One region of the Janthinobacterium sp. OK676 genome, then DNA from elsewhere that is predicted to be linked to it. Evidence: predicted binding sites of a transcription regulator. Region 1 holds the regulator's gene; the other holds the start of a gene.
What was found. The regulator LexA, encoded in region 1, represses DNA repair genes until DNA is damaged. The targets are predictions, from matches to a motif close to ACTGTATNNNNATACAGT.

Region 1 (7,842 bases):
AAGCCGGTGCGACGAAGGTCATCTTCGCTTCGGCCGCGCCACCGGTGATCTACCCGAACGTGTACGGCATCGACATGCCGACGCGCGACGAGCTGATCGCCTACGGCCGCACGACGGAAGAGGTGTGCCGCGAAATCACGGCCGATTACCTGGTCTACCAGGATATCGGCGCGCTGAAGCAGGCCATCGCCGACGTCAACCCGGCCCTGACGAACTTCGAGGCTTCGTGCTTCGATGGCGTCTACGTGACGGGCGACGTGTCGCAGGAATACCTGGACCGCCTGGAATATGCGCGCCACCATCCGAAGGCGGCAGCGCCCGAAGATACGCCACGTTCCCAACTGAACCTGAACCTGGCGACAACGGAAGCATAAGTACCTGCCCGGCCGATGCCGGGCTTTTTTTGGGGGCGGACCTTCAGGTCTGACCCCAGCACTTGCCTTGGGTTAAGCGGCAAGACGAGTATTTTGGAACTTCCACCATGACCACCAAAAAAAACTACGGCTTCACCACCACCATCCTGCATAACGACCGCCGCAAGGGCATCGAGCACGGCTCCTTGCACAAGCCCGTGCATACCTCCGTTGCCTTTGGCTACGCCGATGCGCGCCAGCTGGCGTCCGTGTTCCAAGGCAAGGAAGCGGGCTTCCGCTACGGCCGCCAGGGTAACCCGACCGTTTCCGCGCTGGAAGACAAGGTCAACCAGATGGAAGACGGCGTGGCGACCCTGTGCTTCTCCACCGGCATGGGTGCCATCGGCGCCGTGGTGCAATCGTTGCTGCGCGCGGGCGACCATGTCGTGTCGTCGGCCTTCTTGTTTGGCAACACCAACAGCCTGTGGCAAACGGTGACGGGGCAGGGTATCGGCGTGTCCTTCGTCGACGCCACGGACGTGGCCAACGTGGCGGCCGCCATCACGCCGGCCACGCGCATCGTGTTCGTGGAAACCATCGCCAATCCGCGCACGCAGATCGCCGACCTGAAGAAAATCGGCGACCTGTGCCGCGAAAAAGGCATCTTGTACATCGTCGACAACACGATGACGACGCCATATCTGTTCCGCCCGAAAGCCGTGGGCGCGGGCCTGGTGGTCAATGCCTTGACGAAATCGATCGGCGGCCACGGCAATGCCCTGGGCGGCAGCTTGACGGACACGGGCGTGTTCGACTGGACGCAATATCCGAATATCTTTGAGAATTACAAAAAGGCGGCGCCCGCGCAATGGGGCATCGCGCAAATCCGTGCCAAGGCCTTGCGCGACTTCGGCGCCTCGCTGGGGCCGGAGGCGGCGCACCATATCGCCGTCGGCGCGGAAACCATGGCCTTGCGCATGGACCGCACTTGCTCGAACGCCCTGGCGCTGGCCACCATGCTGGCCGCCGACCCGAGAGTGGCGGCCGTGCATTACCCGGGCCTGGCGTCGCACCCGCAGCACGCGCTGGCGACGGACTTGTTCCGCAGCTATGGCTCGCTGTTCAGCTTTGAGCTGAAAGACGGCATCGACTGCTTCGATTTCCTCAACCGTTTGAACTTGGCCATTCCAGCGAGCAACCTCGGCGACACGCGCACCCTCGTCATTCCCGTCGCCCACACGATTTTCTACGAGATGGGGGCCGAGCGTCGCGCCAGCATGGGTATCGCCGAATCCCTGATCCGCGTGTCGGTGGGCATCGAAGATGAGGCCGATCTGCTCGAGGATTTCAGCAATGCGCTGGACGCATAAGCAGCCGCGCATAATGTAAAAAAGGGCCGCGACAGTCATGCTGTCGCGGCCCTTTTTTTACGCTAAAAGCTTAATGCCAGCTGCGCATGAGTCCTACCGCCAAGCCTTCCAGGGCGAACTCATCTTCCGGCGACACGGTAATCACCTTGAAGTCCGGGTTTTCAGGCAGCAGTTCGATGACGGAGCCCGTCTTCTTGTAGCGCTTGACGGTGACTTCGTCGCCGATGCGGGCGACGACGATCTGGCCATTCTTGGCGCTGTCGACTTTTTTCACGGCCAGCAAGTCGCCATCCATGATGCCGGCGTCGCGCATGGACCAGCCGCGCACCTTGAGCAGGAAGTCGGGCTTGGCCGAGAACAGGGCAGGGTCCACGTTGTAGCTCGCTTCCAGGTTTTCCTGCGCCAGGATGGGCGAGCCCGCCGCCACCCGGCCGATCAGGGGCAGCGACATCAGCAGCGCTGCCGGCACTTTCGATGGCGGCGCTTCGGCGGCCGCGCCGATCAGGCGGATGCCGCGCGAGGTGCCGGGCGAAATCTCGATCGCGCCCTTGCGGGCCAGGGCCTGCAAATGCTCTTCGGCCGCGTTGGCCGATTTGAAACCCAGTTCATTGGCGATTTCGGCACGGGTAGGAGGAAAACCCGTGTTTTCAATCGCGTCCTTGATCAGGTTCAGGATTTGTTCTTGTCGTGCTGTCAGCTTGATCATGAGCGGTGGGTGCATACTAAAATGCTGTCTATATGAACAGTCTGTATTTTTGTACAGTATCGCGCACTATGCAAGGGGATTTCGGCCTTTTTGCGTGATTTTGAAAGAAATACTGCTATCCGGGCAAGAAAGGGGCGGCTTGGTGGGCGCGGCGCAAGCAATGATTGAATAGTTTGCGAAAGGCGGTTATAATCTTCGGCTGACCTTCCCACACCCGTCTTGACGCCGGGGTGGGCGATTATCAATCCGACCTGAAGGAGTTTGCATGCGTCATTATGAAATAGTCTTTATCGTCCATCCGGACCAAAGCGAGCAAGTGCCCGCGATGATCGAACGCTACAAAGCCAGCGTAACCACCCGCGGCGGTTCGGTTCACCGCGTGGAAGATTGGGGCCGCCGTCAAATGGCTTACTCGATCCAAAAGCTGCCTAAAGCACACTACATCTGCCTGAACATCGAATGCGACAACGAGACCCTGGTCGAGTTGGAAACAGCATTCAAATTCAATGATGCCGTGTTGCGTCACCTGACCGTTAAAATGAAGAAAGCTGAAACAGCTCCTTCGCCGATGATGAAATCGGTACAACGCGAAGACGCGGCCAAAAGCCACCGCACCGAAGCACCAGCAGCCGCTCCAGCCGCAGCCGCTTAATTTTTGACCAGGATCGTGCGCTGAACCAGCTACAAGTAACCGCCATCATTGCCGAGCGCGAAATATTGCGCTACACCCCGGCAGGGCTGCCGATTGTGAATGCAGTATTGCAACACAGTTCGCAGCAGATGGAAGCAGGGATTGCCCGTTTGACCGAGTTTGATGTTGCCGCGCTAGCCGCTGGCGAAATCTCAGGCCGGTTCAGTCAGGCAAGCTTGGGCGGGATCTATCAGTTCACGGGTTTCCTGGCCAGAAAAAGCCGCAACAGCAAGAGTTTGGTGTTTCACATCATTGATTTTAGTGCAGTCATTCCCGACTAGCGCATTTTAGATACAGGAGCCTGACATGGCATTCGGTAAAAAGTTCGACAAAAATAAGCTCAAGCTTAAAGAAAAACGCAAACAGCAAAACCCATTGTTCAAACGTAAGAAGTTCTGCCGCTTCACGGCAGCTCACGTTGAGCAAGTCGACTACAAAGACGTCGACACGCTGAAAGACTTCGTCCAGGAAAACGGCAAGATCATGCCAGCGCGCCTGACCGGTACCAAAGCGCACTACCAGCGCCAAGTCGACACCGCAATCAAGCGCGCTCGCTTCCTCGCGCTGCTGCCATACACCGATCTGCACCACGCTTAATCGGTCAGATATTCCTGGAGAAGAACTATGCAAATCATTCTGTTAGAAAAAGTTGTTAACGTCGGTAACCTCGGCGAAGTCGTCAAAGTCAAAGACGGTTACGCACGTAACTTCCTGATCCCACAACGCCTGGCACGTCGTGCTACGGCAACCGCTGTGGCTGAATTCGAAGTCAAGCGCGCCGAACTGGAAAAAGCTGCTGCCGCCAAACTGGCCGCATCGCAAGCCCAGGGCGAAAAACTGAGCGGCCTGACCGTTCAAGTTGCTCAAAAAGCTGGCGTCGATGGCCGTCTGTTCGGTTCCGTCACTAACTTCGACATCGCTGAAGCGCTGACCAAGCAAGGTTTTGCTGTTGAAAAAGCACAAATCCGCATGCCTACCGGCCCGCTGAAGATCGTTGGCGAGCACAACGTTTCGGTTGCTCTGCACACCGACGTGGTCGTGGAAGTTGTTATCGCTGTCGTTCCAGACGCGAACGCGTAATTGTCTGCGGGCCTGGCCCGCAAGCATTGCCGCACTATGAAAAGCCGGGTTCGCCCGGCTTTTTTGTGGCCTTTTTTTCGCTCAATTTCAGCCCTTTATTTTTGCCAGCACGCCGAAGCGGGTATAATTCGCGCCATGAACGCCCCCTCTGATCCGCAACTGGATTCCCTCCGTATTCCGCCGCATTCGATCGAAGCAGAACAATCCGTCATCGGTGGTCTGCTGCGCGACAATGCCGCGTATGACCGCATCGCCGACTTCATGCATGCGGAGGATTTCTATCGCTATGACCATCGCATCATCTTCGAGCAAATCGTCAAGATGGTTAACGCTTCCAAGCCAGCCGATGTCATTACTGTTTTTGAAACCCTGACCCAGCTCGGCAAGGCCGATGACGTGGGCGGACTCGCTTACCTGAACGCCATGGCGCAAAACACGCCATCGGCCGCGAACATCCGGCGTTACGCCGAGATCGTGCGCGACCGCGGCGTGCTGCGCAAGCTCATCACCGTCGCCGACGATATCTCCGGCACGGCCTTCAGCCCGCAAGGCAAGGAAGTCAAGCAGATGCTTGACGAGGCCGAATCGAAGATTTTCGCCATCGCCGAAGAAGGCGCGCGCGGCGCCCAGGGCTGGACCGCCATCCAGCCCCTGCTGACGCAGGTGGTCGAGCGCATCGACGAGCTGTACAGCCGCGACAACCAGAGTGAAATCACGGGCGTGCCCACCGGTTTCATCGACCTCGACCGCATGACCTCCGGTCTGCAGCCGGGCGACCTGGTGATCGTGGCGGGCCGTCCTTCGATGGGCAAGACGGCGTTTTCCGTCAACATCGGCGAAAACGTGGCCATCGACAGCGGCTTGCCCGTGGCCGTGTTCTCGATGGAGATGGGCGGCGCCCAGCTGGCCATGCGTATGCTCGGCTCCGTCGGACAGCTCGACCAGCACCGTTTGCGTACTGGCCGCCTGAACGACGAAGACTGGCCGCGCCTGACGAATGCGATCCAGAAGATGAACGACGCGCAGTTGTACATCGATGAAACGCCCGCGCTCAATTCCATCGAATTGCGCGCCCGCTCGCGCCGCTTGTCGCGTCAATGCGGCAAGCTGGGCCTGATCATCGTCGATTACTTGCAACTGATGTCGGCCAATACGCCGGGCGACAACCGCGCCACGGAAATTTCCGAGATTTCGCGGGGCTTGAAAGGCCTGGCGAAAGAACTCGGATGCCCCGTGATCGCGCTGTCCCAGCTGAACCGCTCGCTGGAGCAACGCCCGAACAAACGTCCTGTCATGTCCGACTTGCGCGAATCGGGCGCTATCGAGCAGGATGCCGACGTGATCCTGTTCATTTACCGCGACGAGGTGTATAACCCCGACTCGCCCGACAAGGGAACGGCCGAGATCATCATCGGTAAACAGCGTAACGGTCCAATCGGCAGCATCCGCCTCACCTTCATGGGGCAGTACACCAAATTTGGCAATTACAGTGGTGGCCTGGCGCTTTACCAAGGCGACTAAGACTCAGCAGCACTGGCAATTCCATCGGCCGCCCCCGACAACGGGGCGGCTTTCTGTAGTAAATAACACGACTCAATGCTTAACGGAGAATGACATGTTTGGACGCTTGATGCCCACTGAGGGCAAGTTTTTTGAATTGTTTAACCAGCACGCGGAACTGTGCGTCAAGGGCGCCAAAGAGATGCTCGGCCTGATGACCAATTTCGACGACCTGGAAAACCGCGTGCATGCGATCGAAAGCATCGAGAAACAGGCGGACAAAGTCACCTACGCCACCGTGGAAATGCTGCACAAGACCTTCATCACGCCGATCGACCGCGATGACATCCATCAGCTGATCACGCGCCAGGACGACATCCTCGACCTGCTGGAAGATGCGGCGCAAACCGTCTCGCTGTACGACCTGAAAGCCGTTACGCCGGAAGCCAAGCGCCTGGCCGAACTGGTGCTGGCCTGTACCGAAAAAGTGCGCGACGCCGTGGCCATGCTGCACAACATGGACAACTCGCGCAAGATCGTCGCCATCTGCGAAGAGATCGACCGCCTGGAATCGGATGCCGACCACGTGATGCGCGCCGCCATGTCCAAGCTGTTCCGCGACGAACCGGACGTGCGCAACCTGATCAAGCTGAAAGCGATCTACGAAATTCTGGAAACCGTGACCGACCGTTGCGAAGACGTGTCCAATATTATCGAAGGCATCATCGTCGAAAACGCGTAAGCGTTGGGCCTGTCCTGAACCAGAATCAGAAAAGAAACTATAATGACCATACAAATCAGCATCTATGTGCTAGGCCTGTTGATCGTCCTGGCGCTGCTGTTTGACTTCATGAACGGCTTCCACGATGCCGCCAACGCGATTGCCACGGTGGTCTCGACGGGCGTATTGAAACCGCAGACCGCCGTTGCCATGGCCGCCACGTTCAACTTCGTCGCCATCTTCGTGTTCCACCAGCTGACCGTGGCCGCCACAGTAGGCAAGGGCACCATCGATCCGGCCGTGATCGACCAGTACGTGATCTTCGGCGCGCTGATGGGCGCCATCTTCTGGAATTTGTTTACCTGGTACTACGGCATTCCCTCGTCGTCCTCGCACGCCCTGATCGGCGGCCTGGTGGGCGCGGCCGTCGCCAAGTCCGGTACGGGCGCGCTGGTCGCGGCCGGCCTGTGGAAGACCGTCGCCTTCATCGTCATCGCTCCCGTGCTGGGCTTTGTCTTCGGCTCGATCATGATGCTGATCGTGTCGTGGATTTTTGTCCGATCGACGCCGCGCAAGGTCGATAAATGGTTCCGCCGCTTGCAACTGGCATCGGCGGCCGCCTACAGCCTGGGCCACGGTGGCAACGACGCGCAAAAAACCATCGGCATCATCTGGATGCTGCTGATCGCCGCCGGTTATTCGAACGCAGCGGACCAGATGCCGCCGATGTGGGTCATCATCTCGTGCTACACGGCTATCAGCTTCGGCACGCTGTTCGGCGGCTGGCGCATCGTCAAGACCATGGGCCAGAAGATCACCAAGCTCAAACCGGTCGGCGGCTTCTGCGCCGAAACGGGCGGCGCGATCACCCTGTTCGTCTCGACGGCGCTGGGCATTCCCGTGTCGACCACGCACACCATCACGGGCGCCATCGTCGGTGTCGGCTCGTCGCAAAAAATGTCGGCCGTGCGTTGGGGCGTGGCAGGCAATATCGTCTGGGCCTGGATCTTCACGATTCCCGCCTCCGCGTTCGTCGCGGCAGTCGCCTGGTGGATCGGCCACCATATAATGTAATGGATAGCCGACGCCAGTAAAAAGGGAGCCTTGCGGCTCCCTTTTTTTATGCGCCGGCCAGTTCCACCGTCAGTCCCTCGCAGGCGAGGAATACTTGCAAGCCGTCGAGCCGGCTGCTGTAACGCCCCATCACGTCGGCAAAGACGGCTTCGAGCTGCTCGTCGCTGCGCGTCGGTTCGTGGTGGGTGCAGTACAGGCGCCGCGCACCGCAGCGCAGGGCCAGGTCGAAGGCGGCGTCGAAGGTGCCGTGGCCCCAGCCCTGCTTGCCCGGGTATTCTTCGCGCGTGTACGAGCAATCCATGATCAGCGCGTCGACGCCGGCGACGAGCGCGTCGATGCCGGCCTGG
Region 2 (7,842 bases), on a different contig from region 1:
ATCAGGCATACGAGCAACGCGATCAGCACCGTGATCGTCACGGGCGTGCCACTGCCGGCCGCCGCCACGGAAAACAGCGAATACGGCAGCAGGGTCACGGTGACGATCAGGAAGACGATCGACAGGGCCACCAGCAGAATCGTCAGGGCGATCTCGTTCGGCGTCTTCTGGCGCTTGGCGCCTTCGACCATGGCGATCATGCGGTCGATGAAGGCTTCTCCGGGATTGACGGAGACGCGCACCAGCAGCCAGTCCGACAGCACGCGGGTGCCGCCCGTGACGGCGGAAAAGTCGCCGCCCGACTCGCGGATGACGGGCGCCGATTCGCCCGTGATGGCGCTTTCGTCGACGGAAGCCACGCCCGCCGTCACTTCGCCGTCGGCGGGAATCACGTCACCGGCTTCGACCAGCACCGTCATGCCTTTGCGCAGATCGGTGGCCGGCGTGGGCAGCCAGGAGGTGCCGTATTTTGGCGTCTGCATTTTCTTTGCCATCACCGTCTGCTTGAGGGCGCGCAGCGAGGCCGCCTGCGCCTTGCTGCGGCCTTCGGCCAGCGCTTCGGCAAAGTTCGCGAACAGCACGGTAAACCACAGCCACACGGCGACGGCGACGATGAAGCCGAACGGCGCTTCGCCCTGGCCACCGCTGATCCCGGCCTGGGTCGCCAGCAGGGTCGTGATGATGCTGCCCACGTAGACGACGAACATCACGGGGCTGCGCCACTGCGTGCGGGGGTCGAGTTTTTTGAACGCATCGACGACGGCGGGGCCGATCAGTGCGGAATCGAACAAGGTCAGGCTTGTGCGTGACATTTTATTAGCCTCTGGTGAAAAGTTGCAGGTGTTCGACGATCGGGCCCAGGGCCAGCGCGGGAACGTAATTCAATACACCGACGAGCACGACGACGCCGATCAGCAGGCCGATGAACATGGGGCCGTGCGTGGGCATGGTGCCGGCATTGGCCGACAGGCGCTGCTTGGCCGCCAGCGAACCGGCCACCGCCAGCACGGGCACGATCACGCCGAAACGGCCGAACCACATGGCGATCGCCAGCATCACGTTGTAGAACGGCGTGTTGGCGGACAGGCCCGCAAACGCGCTGCCGTTGTTGTTGGCGGCCGACGTGAAGGCATACAGGATTTCGGAAAAGCCATGCGCGCCCGGGTTGGCCACGCCGATCTTGCCCGGTTCGACCATCACGGCGATCGCCGTACCCGTCAAGACCAGGGCTGGCGTAATCAGGATGGCCAGCGACACCATCTTCATTTCATAGGCCTGGATTTTCTTGCCCAGGTATTCAGGCGTGCGCCCTATCATCAGGCCGGCGATGAAAACGGCCAGGATGGCGAACATCAGCATGCCGTACAGGCCCGTGCCCACGCCGCCGAAAATCACTTCGCCGAACTGCATCAGCAGCAGCGGCACCATGCCGCCCAAGGGCATGTAGGAGTCGTGCATGGAGTTGACGGCGCCGCACGATGCGGCCGTCGTCACCGCCGCGAACAGGGTCGAGGAGCTGATGCCGAAGCGCGTTTCCTTGCCTTCCATATTGCCGCCCGATTGCAGGCTGCTGGCCTGCTGGTCCACGCCCAGCGCTTGCAGGGCGGGATTGGCCTGCTGCTCGGCGCTCATCACGCCGGCCGACATGACGACGAAGATCAGGGTCATGGCGGCCAGCACGGCCCACCCCTGGCGCAGGTCGCCCACCATGCTGCCGAAGGTGAAACACAGGCCGGCGGGGATGATGAAGATGGCCAGCATCTGCAGGAAGTTCGACAGCACGGTGGGGTTTTCATACGGATGCGAGGAATTGGCGTTGAAGAAGCCGCCGCCATTCGTGCCCAGCAGCTTGATCGATTCCTGCGACGCGACGGGGCCCATGGCGATCGTCTGCGTCGTCGCCACTTGCGCTTCCATCACGGGCTTGCCGGCAGTGTCCAGCACGGGCTGGCCGTCGGCCGTCAGCTTCGGCGTTTCATACGCCACGTGGTCGAGCAGGGTCACCTCCTTGTAGGCGGAAAAATTCTGGATCATGCCTTCGCCCATGAAGACGACGGACAGGGCCAGGGACAGCGGCAGCAGGATATACAGGGTCGAGCGCACCAGGTCGACCCAGAAATTGCCGATCGATTTGCCCGAGCGCGAGGCGAAGCCGCGCACCAGCGCGAAGATCACGGCGATGCCGGTGGCCGCCGAAAAGAAGTTCTGGCACGCCATGCCCAGCATCTGGGTCAGGTAGCTCATGGTCTGTTCGCCGCCGTAGCCCTGCCAGTTGGTATTGGCGACGAAGCTGACGGTGGTATTGAACGAGGAATCGGGGCTGACGGCGCCCAGGCCCTGTGGATTCAACGGTAAAAAGCCCTGCAGGCGCTGCAGGCCGTAGACGAAGACCGCGCCCACGGTGTTAAAGACGATCAGGGCGATGGCATAGCTTTTCCAGCCCATGGCCTTGTCGGCGGGCAGGCCGGACCAGCGGTACAGCAGGTTTTCCAGCTTTTGCAGCCAGCCCAGGCCGCGTACGGGCGCATCGCCGGCCACCTTGGCCATGTACAGGCCCAGCGGATAGCCGGCGGCCAGCAGCACGGCCAGGAAAGCCACCAATAACAGTATCGATTGCGTCGTCATCACAGTTCCTCCGCCTTCAGCAGCGCCACCAGCAGGTACACGAGCAGGCCAGCCGAGACGACGGCGCCCAGCACATAAAACGCGTTCATTTGACGCTCCCTAATTTGTCGCAGGCGACGGCAAAGCCGGCCGCCAGGACGAAAAACACGGCAATCAAGCCGAGATACACGAGATCCATTCCCACCCTCATTCAGGTTTGTTTTGATAGTGAGCAGATTAGCCAAAAGGGTCTAAAAAATTCGTAAAGACTGGGGAGGCGGCTGTAAACAAGATGTAAAAACGGGGGCTTTACCGCATAAAATCCAGCACAATTGGCGCAAAACCACGCGCGCGGCGCACCGTTGTTGCCTTGGAGTAGCGCTATTGCCCGCCGATCAAGATAGAATGCGCGAGCGTCCGCACAAGGACGCCTGGCCTGCCGCACTGCCCTCCCCCAGTGACGCCGGACGGGATATACTGTATATTCATACAGTTATCGCCGCCGCTGTCATTGCGCCCGCAGTGCCCTGGCCAGGCGTTCCAACCACTGTCTTTACTTAGCTTGAACACGTATGGCCACTAAAAAACCAGCATCCGACTACAGCGAATCATCCATCCGTGTCCTGAAAGGACTGGAACCCGTCAAGCAGCGCCCGGGGATGTACACCCGCACTGAAAATCCGCTGCACATCATTCAGGAAGTGATCGACAATGCCTCCGACGAGGCGCTGGGCGGTCATTGCACGCATATCGCCGTCACGCAAAACACGGATGGCAGCATCACCGTGGAAGACAATGGCCGCGGCATCCCCGTCGGCCTGCACCCGGAAGAAGGCGTGCCGACCGTGGAAATCGTGTTTACAAGGCTGCATGCGGGCGGCAAGTTCGACAAGGGTTCGGGCGGCGCCTACGCGTTCTCGGGCGGCTTGCATGGCGTCGGCGTATCCGTCACCAATGCGCTGTCCTCGCGCCTGGAAATCACCGTCTGGCGCAAGGAAAGCGACGGCAATGGCTTGCACCACATGGTGTTTGCGCATGGCGACGTGATCGAACCCCTGAATTCCCGTCCCGCCCCGCGCGACGGGAAGAAGTCGGGCACGCGCGTCACGGCCTGGCCCGATGCAAAATACTTTGATTCGCCGAACATCTCGCAAACGGAACTGCAACGCCTGCTGCGCTCGAAAGCCGTGCTGCTGCCGGGCGTCACCGTCACCTTGACCAACGCGAAAACGGGCGACACGCAGACCTGGCAGTATGCGGAAGGCTTGCGCGGCTACCTGACCGAAACGCTGGCGCAGGTATCGAATGGCGAAACCCTGATTCCCCTGTTCGAAGGCGCGCAGTACGCGGGCCCGGACTCGGAAGGCTTTGCCGAAGGCGAAGGCGCGGCCTGGGTGGTCGCATGGACGGAAGAAGGCGCCATCGTGCGCGAATCGTATGTCAACCTCATTCCCACCTCGAATGGCGGCACGCACGAATCGGGCTTGCGCGACGGCCTGTTCGGCGCCGTGAAAAACTTCGTCGAAATGCACTCGCTGCTGCCCAAGGGCGTGAAGCTGCTGCCCGAAGACGTGTTTGCGCGCGCCTCCTTCGTGCTGTCGGCGAAAGTGCTGGACCCGCAATTCCAGGGCCAGATCAAGGAGCGCCTGAACTCGCGCGACGCCGTGCGCCTCGTCTCGACCTTCACCAAGCCGCCGCTGGAACTGTGGCTGAACCAGCACGTCGACTACGGCAAGAAGCTGGCCGAACTCGTGATCAAGCAGGCGCAGTCGCGCCAGCGTTCGCTGCAAAAAGTGGAAAAGAAAAAATCGTCGGGCGTCGCCGTCCTGCCCGGCAAGCTGACCGACTGCGAATCGTCGGACATCGCGCGCAATGAACTGTTCCTCGTCGAGGGCGACTCGGCGGGCGGTTCGGCCAAGATGGGCCGCGACAAGGAATTCCAGGCGATTCTGCCCCTGCGCGGCAAGGTCTTGAACTCGTGGGAGACGGACCGCGACCGCCTGTTCGCCAATAACGAAATCCACGATATCGCCGTGGCCATCGGCGTCGATCCGCACAGCGTGGGCGATACACCCGACCTGTCCGGCCTGCGCTACGGCAAGATCTGCATCCTGTCCGACGCGGACGTGGACGGCTCGCACATCCAGGTACTGCTGCTGACCTTGTTCTTCAAGCACTTCCCTGCCCTGATCAACAAGGGCCACATCTGCATCGCCCGCCCGCCTTTGTACCGGGTCGACGCGCCCGCGCGCGGCAAGAAGCCGATCCAGAAAATCTATGCGCTCGACGATGGCGAACTGGTGGCCATCGAGGACAAGCTGCGCAAGGAAGGCGTGAAACAGGGCGCCTGGTCGATCTCGCGCTTCAAGGGCCTGGGCGAGATGAACGCGGAGCAGCTGTGGGAAACGACGATGAACCCGGACACGCGCCGTTTGCTGCCCGTGACCTTGGGTGAAGTCGACCACATGGCTTCGGCTTCCCGTTTCAATATGTTGATGGGCAAGGGCGAGGCGGCCGGACGCCGCGCCTGGATCGAGGAACACGGCAATGAGGCGGAGGCGGATATCTGATGATCATCGGCATCGACCTGGGCACCACCAACAGCCTGGTCGCCATCTGGCGCGACGGCAAGGCTGCCATCATCCCGAATGCGCTCGGCGAGCACCTGACGCCATCGTGCGTGAGCATCGATGACGACGGCACCGTGCTGGTGGGCCGCGCCGCGCGCGAACGCCTGCAGACGCACCCGCAGCTGACGGCGGCCGTCTTCAAGCGCTACATGGGCAGTGAAAAGAAGATCGCCCTCGGCACGCAGCAATTCCGCCCGGAAGAACTGTCGTCGATGGTGCTGCGCGCGCTGAAGGAAGATGCCGAAGCCTTTTTGGGTCACAAGGTCGAGGAAGCCATCATCACCGTGCCTGCGTATTTCAGCGATGCGCAGCGCAAGGCCACGCGCATCGCCGGCCAGTTGGCGGGCTTGCGCGTGGAGCGGTTGCTGAACGAGCCGACGGCCGCCGCGCTGGCCTACGGCATCCGCGACAAGGAACAGGAAAGCAAATTCCTCGTCTTCGACCTGGGCGGCGGCACCTTCGACGTGTCGATCCTGGAACTGTTCGAAGGCGTGATGGAAGTGCGCGCCTCGGCCGGCGACAATTTCCTCGGCGGCGAAGACTTCGTCACCGTGCTGGTCGACGCTTTCATGGAAGGCAGCGGCCTGCGCGACGCCGTCGGCAGCCGCCTGCTCGACCCGCGCCAGCAGCAGCTGCTGCGTGACGAGGCCGAGCGCGTCAAGCGACTGCTGTCGGAGCAGCCGTCCGTGCGCATGGCCACGCGCTACCAGGACAGGGAATACAGCTGGGAGATCGGCGAAGACAAGCTGGCGCAATTGTGCGAGCCGCTGCTGGCGCGCCTGCGCCTGCCCGTGGAACGGGCGCTGCGCGACGCCACCATCCGCGCCGCGGAATTGAATGAAGTGGTACTGGCCGGCGGCGCCACGCGCATGCCGCTGGTGCGCAAACTCGTCTCGCGCATGTTCGGCCGCTTCCCCGCCATCCACTTGGATCCGGACGAAGCCGTGGCGCTGGGCGCCGCCGTGCAGGCGGGCCTGAAAATGCGCGACGCGGCCCTGGACGAAGTGGTCATGACGGATGTGGCGCCGTATTCGCTGGGCATTTCGATCTCACGCCAGGTCGGCCCGAACCAGTATGAAGGCGGCCATTACCTGCCCATCATCGAGCGCAATTCCGTGGTGCCCGTCTCGCGCACGGAAAACATCACCACCATCCACGACAACCAGAAGGAAATCAACGTGGCGATCTTCCAGGGCGAGTCGCGCCTGGTGGCCGACAACGTTTTCCTTGGCAAGATCAGCTTCCCGATCCCCGCGAAAAAGGCGGGCGAGATCGGCATCGACGTGCGCTTCACCTATGACATCAGCGGCGTGCTGGAAGCGGAAGTAACGGTGCTGGCCACGCAGGAGCGCCACAAGATGATCATCAGCGACAACGCGGGCGTGATGACGCCGGAACAGATCGAGCAGCGCTTTGCGGAACTGGCCGACCTGAAGATCCACCCGCGCGAGCAGCTGGAAAACCGCACCCTGGTCACGCGCGCCGACCGCCTGTACGAACAGTCGCTGGGCGACGTGCGCCAGTATCTGGCGGCGCACACGGCCAATTTCCAGGCCGCGCTGGAGACGCAGGACCCGAACACCATCCGCAAGGCCCGCCAGGCGCTCGACGAGGTGCTGCGCCAGGTCGAGAGCGAGAGCTTCCTGTAGATGGACGGCGGCATGGACAAGGGGCAGCGCAGCCTGTGGGCAATCCTGGGCACCGAGCCGACGGGCGACGAGCGCGCCCTCAAGCGCGCGTATGCGAAACGCCTGAAGGTGACGCGTCCCGAAGACAATCCTGCCGCCTTCCAGGAGCTGCGCGACGCGTATGAATACGCGCTGCGCCATGCACACCTGTTTGCCGAGGAGTTTCCGGAAGCGCAAACGGCCGAAGCCGAAACGGTAACGGTGGAAACGCCGGCCATGGAAACGGCCGAGCTGTGGGGCATCGTCGACGAACCCGCGCAGGAAGCGCAGGAGCCGCCTGCGGAACTGTGGGGCGTCATTGCCCGGGAACCCGCGCCACCGCCGGAACTATGGGGCGTGGTCGCCATCGATCCTGTCCAGGAAGCGGCCAATCTGTGGCAAGGCTGCCTGGCGCTCGCGCGGCATGCGGATGCCGGCGAGGTACTGGCCGGCATCCTGCAGGACGACGCCATGCTGAACCTCGACGTGCGCGAGGAATTCGAGCTGTGCGCGCTGCGCTATTGCGCCAGCGCCGGCTATGAGCTGGCGCTGCGCCAGGCCCTGTTCGAGCATCTGGGCTGGGACCGTGATTTTTCCTACCTGGCGCGCAGCCATGGAGACCTGGTGCGCAGCGCCGTGCAGCGCTACCGGGCCGACCGCTCGTTCGCCCATTTCAGCGACAACCGCGACAGCTACCCGGGCTTGGACTGCATCACGTCGCAGCAGCCGCCGTCGGCCTACGCGCGCCAGCTGTTCGACCAAAAATTCACGCTGCAGCTGCGCGAGCTGCTGCACGCGATACGCTGGCAGCACGGCGAGATGCTGGCGTACAAGCTCGATACGGACCTGTTCGAGCGGTGGGAACAGGCCGTCCATGCCAAACGCTACTTCAAGCAGACGGCGCTGGCCTCGGGCGGCCTCGGTTTCGTGCTGCACTTCAT

Region 2: the regulator LexA is predicted to act here: its motif matches at 3,081-3,098, upstream of BLU39_RS07535 (DNA topoisomerase IV subunit B).

The regions. Positions count from the first base shown of each region.
Region 1 covers NZ_FNHA01000002.1:351,309-359,150, reverse strand. Annotated here, with positions in the region: gene purF (amidophosphoribosyltransferase) at 1-374, shown strand, start outside; gene BLU39_RS05180 (cystathionine gamma-synthase family protein) at 482-1,723, shown strand; gene lexA (transcriptional repressor LexA) at 1,794-2,429, opposite strand; gene rpsF (30S ribosomal protein S6) at 2,695-3,081, shown strand; gene priB (primosomal replication protein N) at 3,102-3,401, shown strand; gene rpsR (30S ribosomal protein S18) at 3,427-3,717, shown strand; gene rplI (50S ribosomal protein L9) at 3,745-4,200, shown strand; gene BLU39_RS05150 (replicative DNA helicase) at 4,336-5,721, shown strand; gene BLU39_RS05145 (DUF47 domain-containing protein) at 5,816-6,442, shown strand; gene BLU39_RS05140 (inorganic phosphate transporter) at 6,482-7,495, shown strand; gene BLU39_RS05135 (MBL fold metallo-hydrolase) at 7,542-7,842, opposite strand, start outside.
Region 2 covers NZ_FNHA01000003.1:141,259-149,100, forward strand. Annotated here, with positions in the region: gene kdpB (potassium-transporting ATPase subunit KdpB) at 1-812, opposite strand, end outside; gene kdpA (potassium-transporting ATPase subunit KdpA) at 817-2,625, opposite strand; gene kdpF (K(+)-transporting ATPase subunit F) at 2,625-2,714, opposite strand; gene BLU39_RS07535 (DNA topoisomerase IV subunit B) at 3,177-5,174, shown strand; gene BLU39_RS07540 (molecular chaperone HscC) at 5,174-6,883, shown strand; gene BLU39_RS07545 (J domain-containing protein) at 6,896-7,842, shown strand, end outside.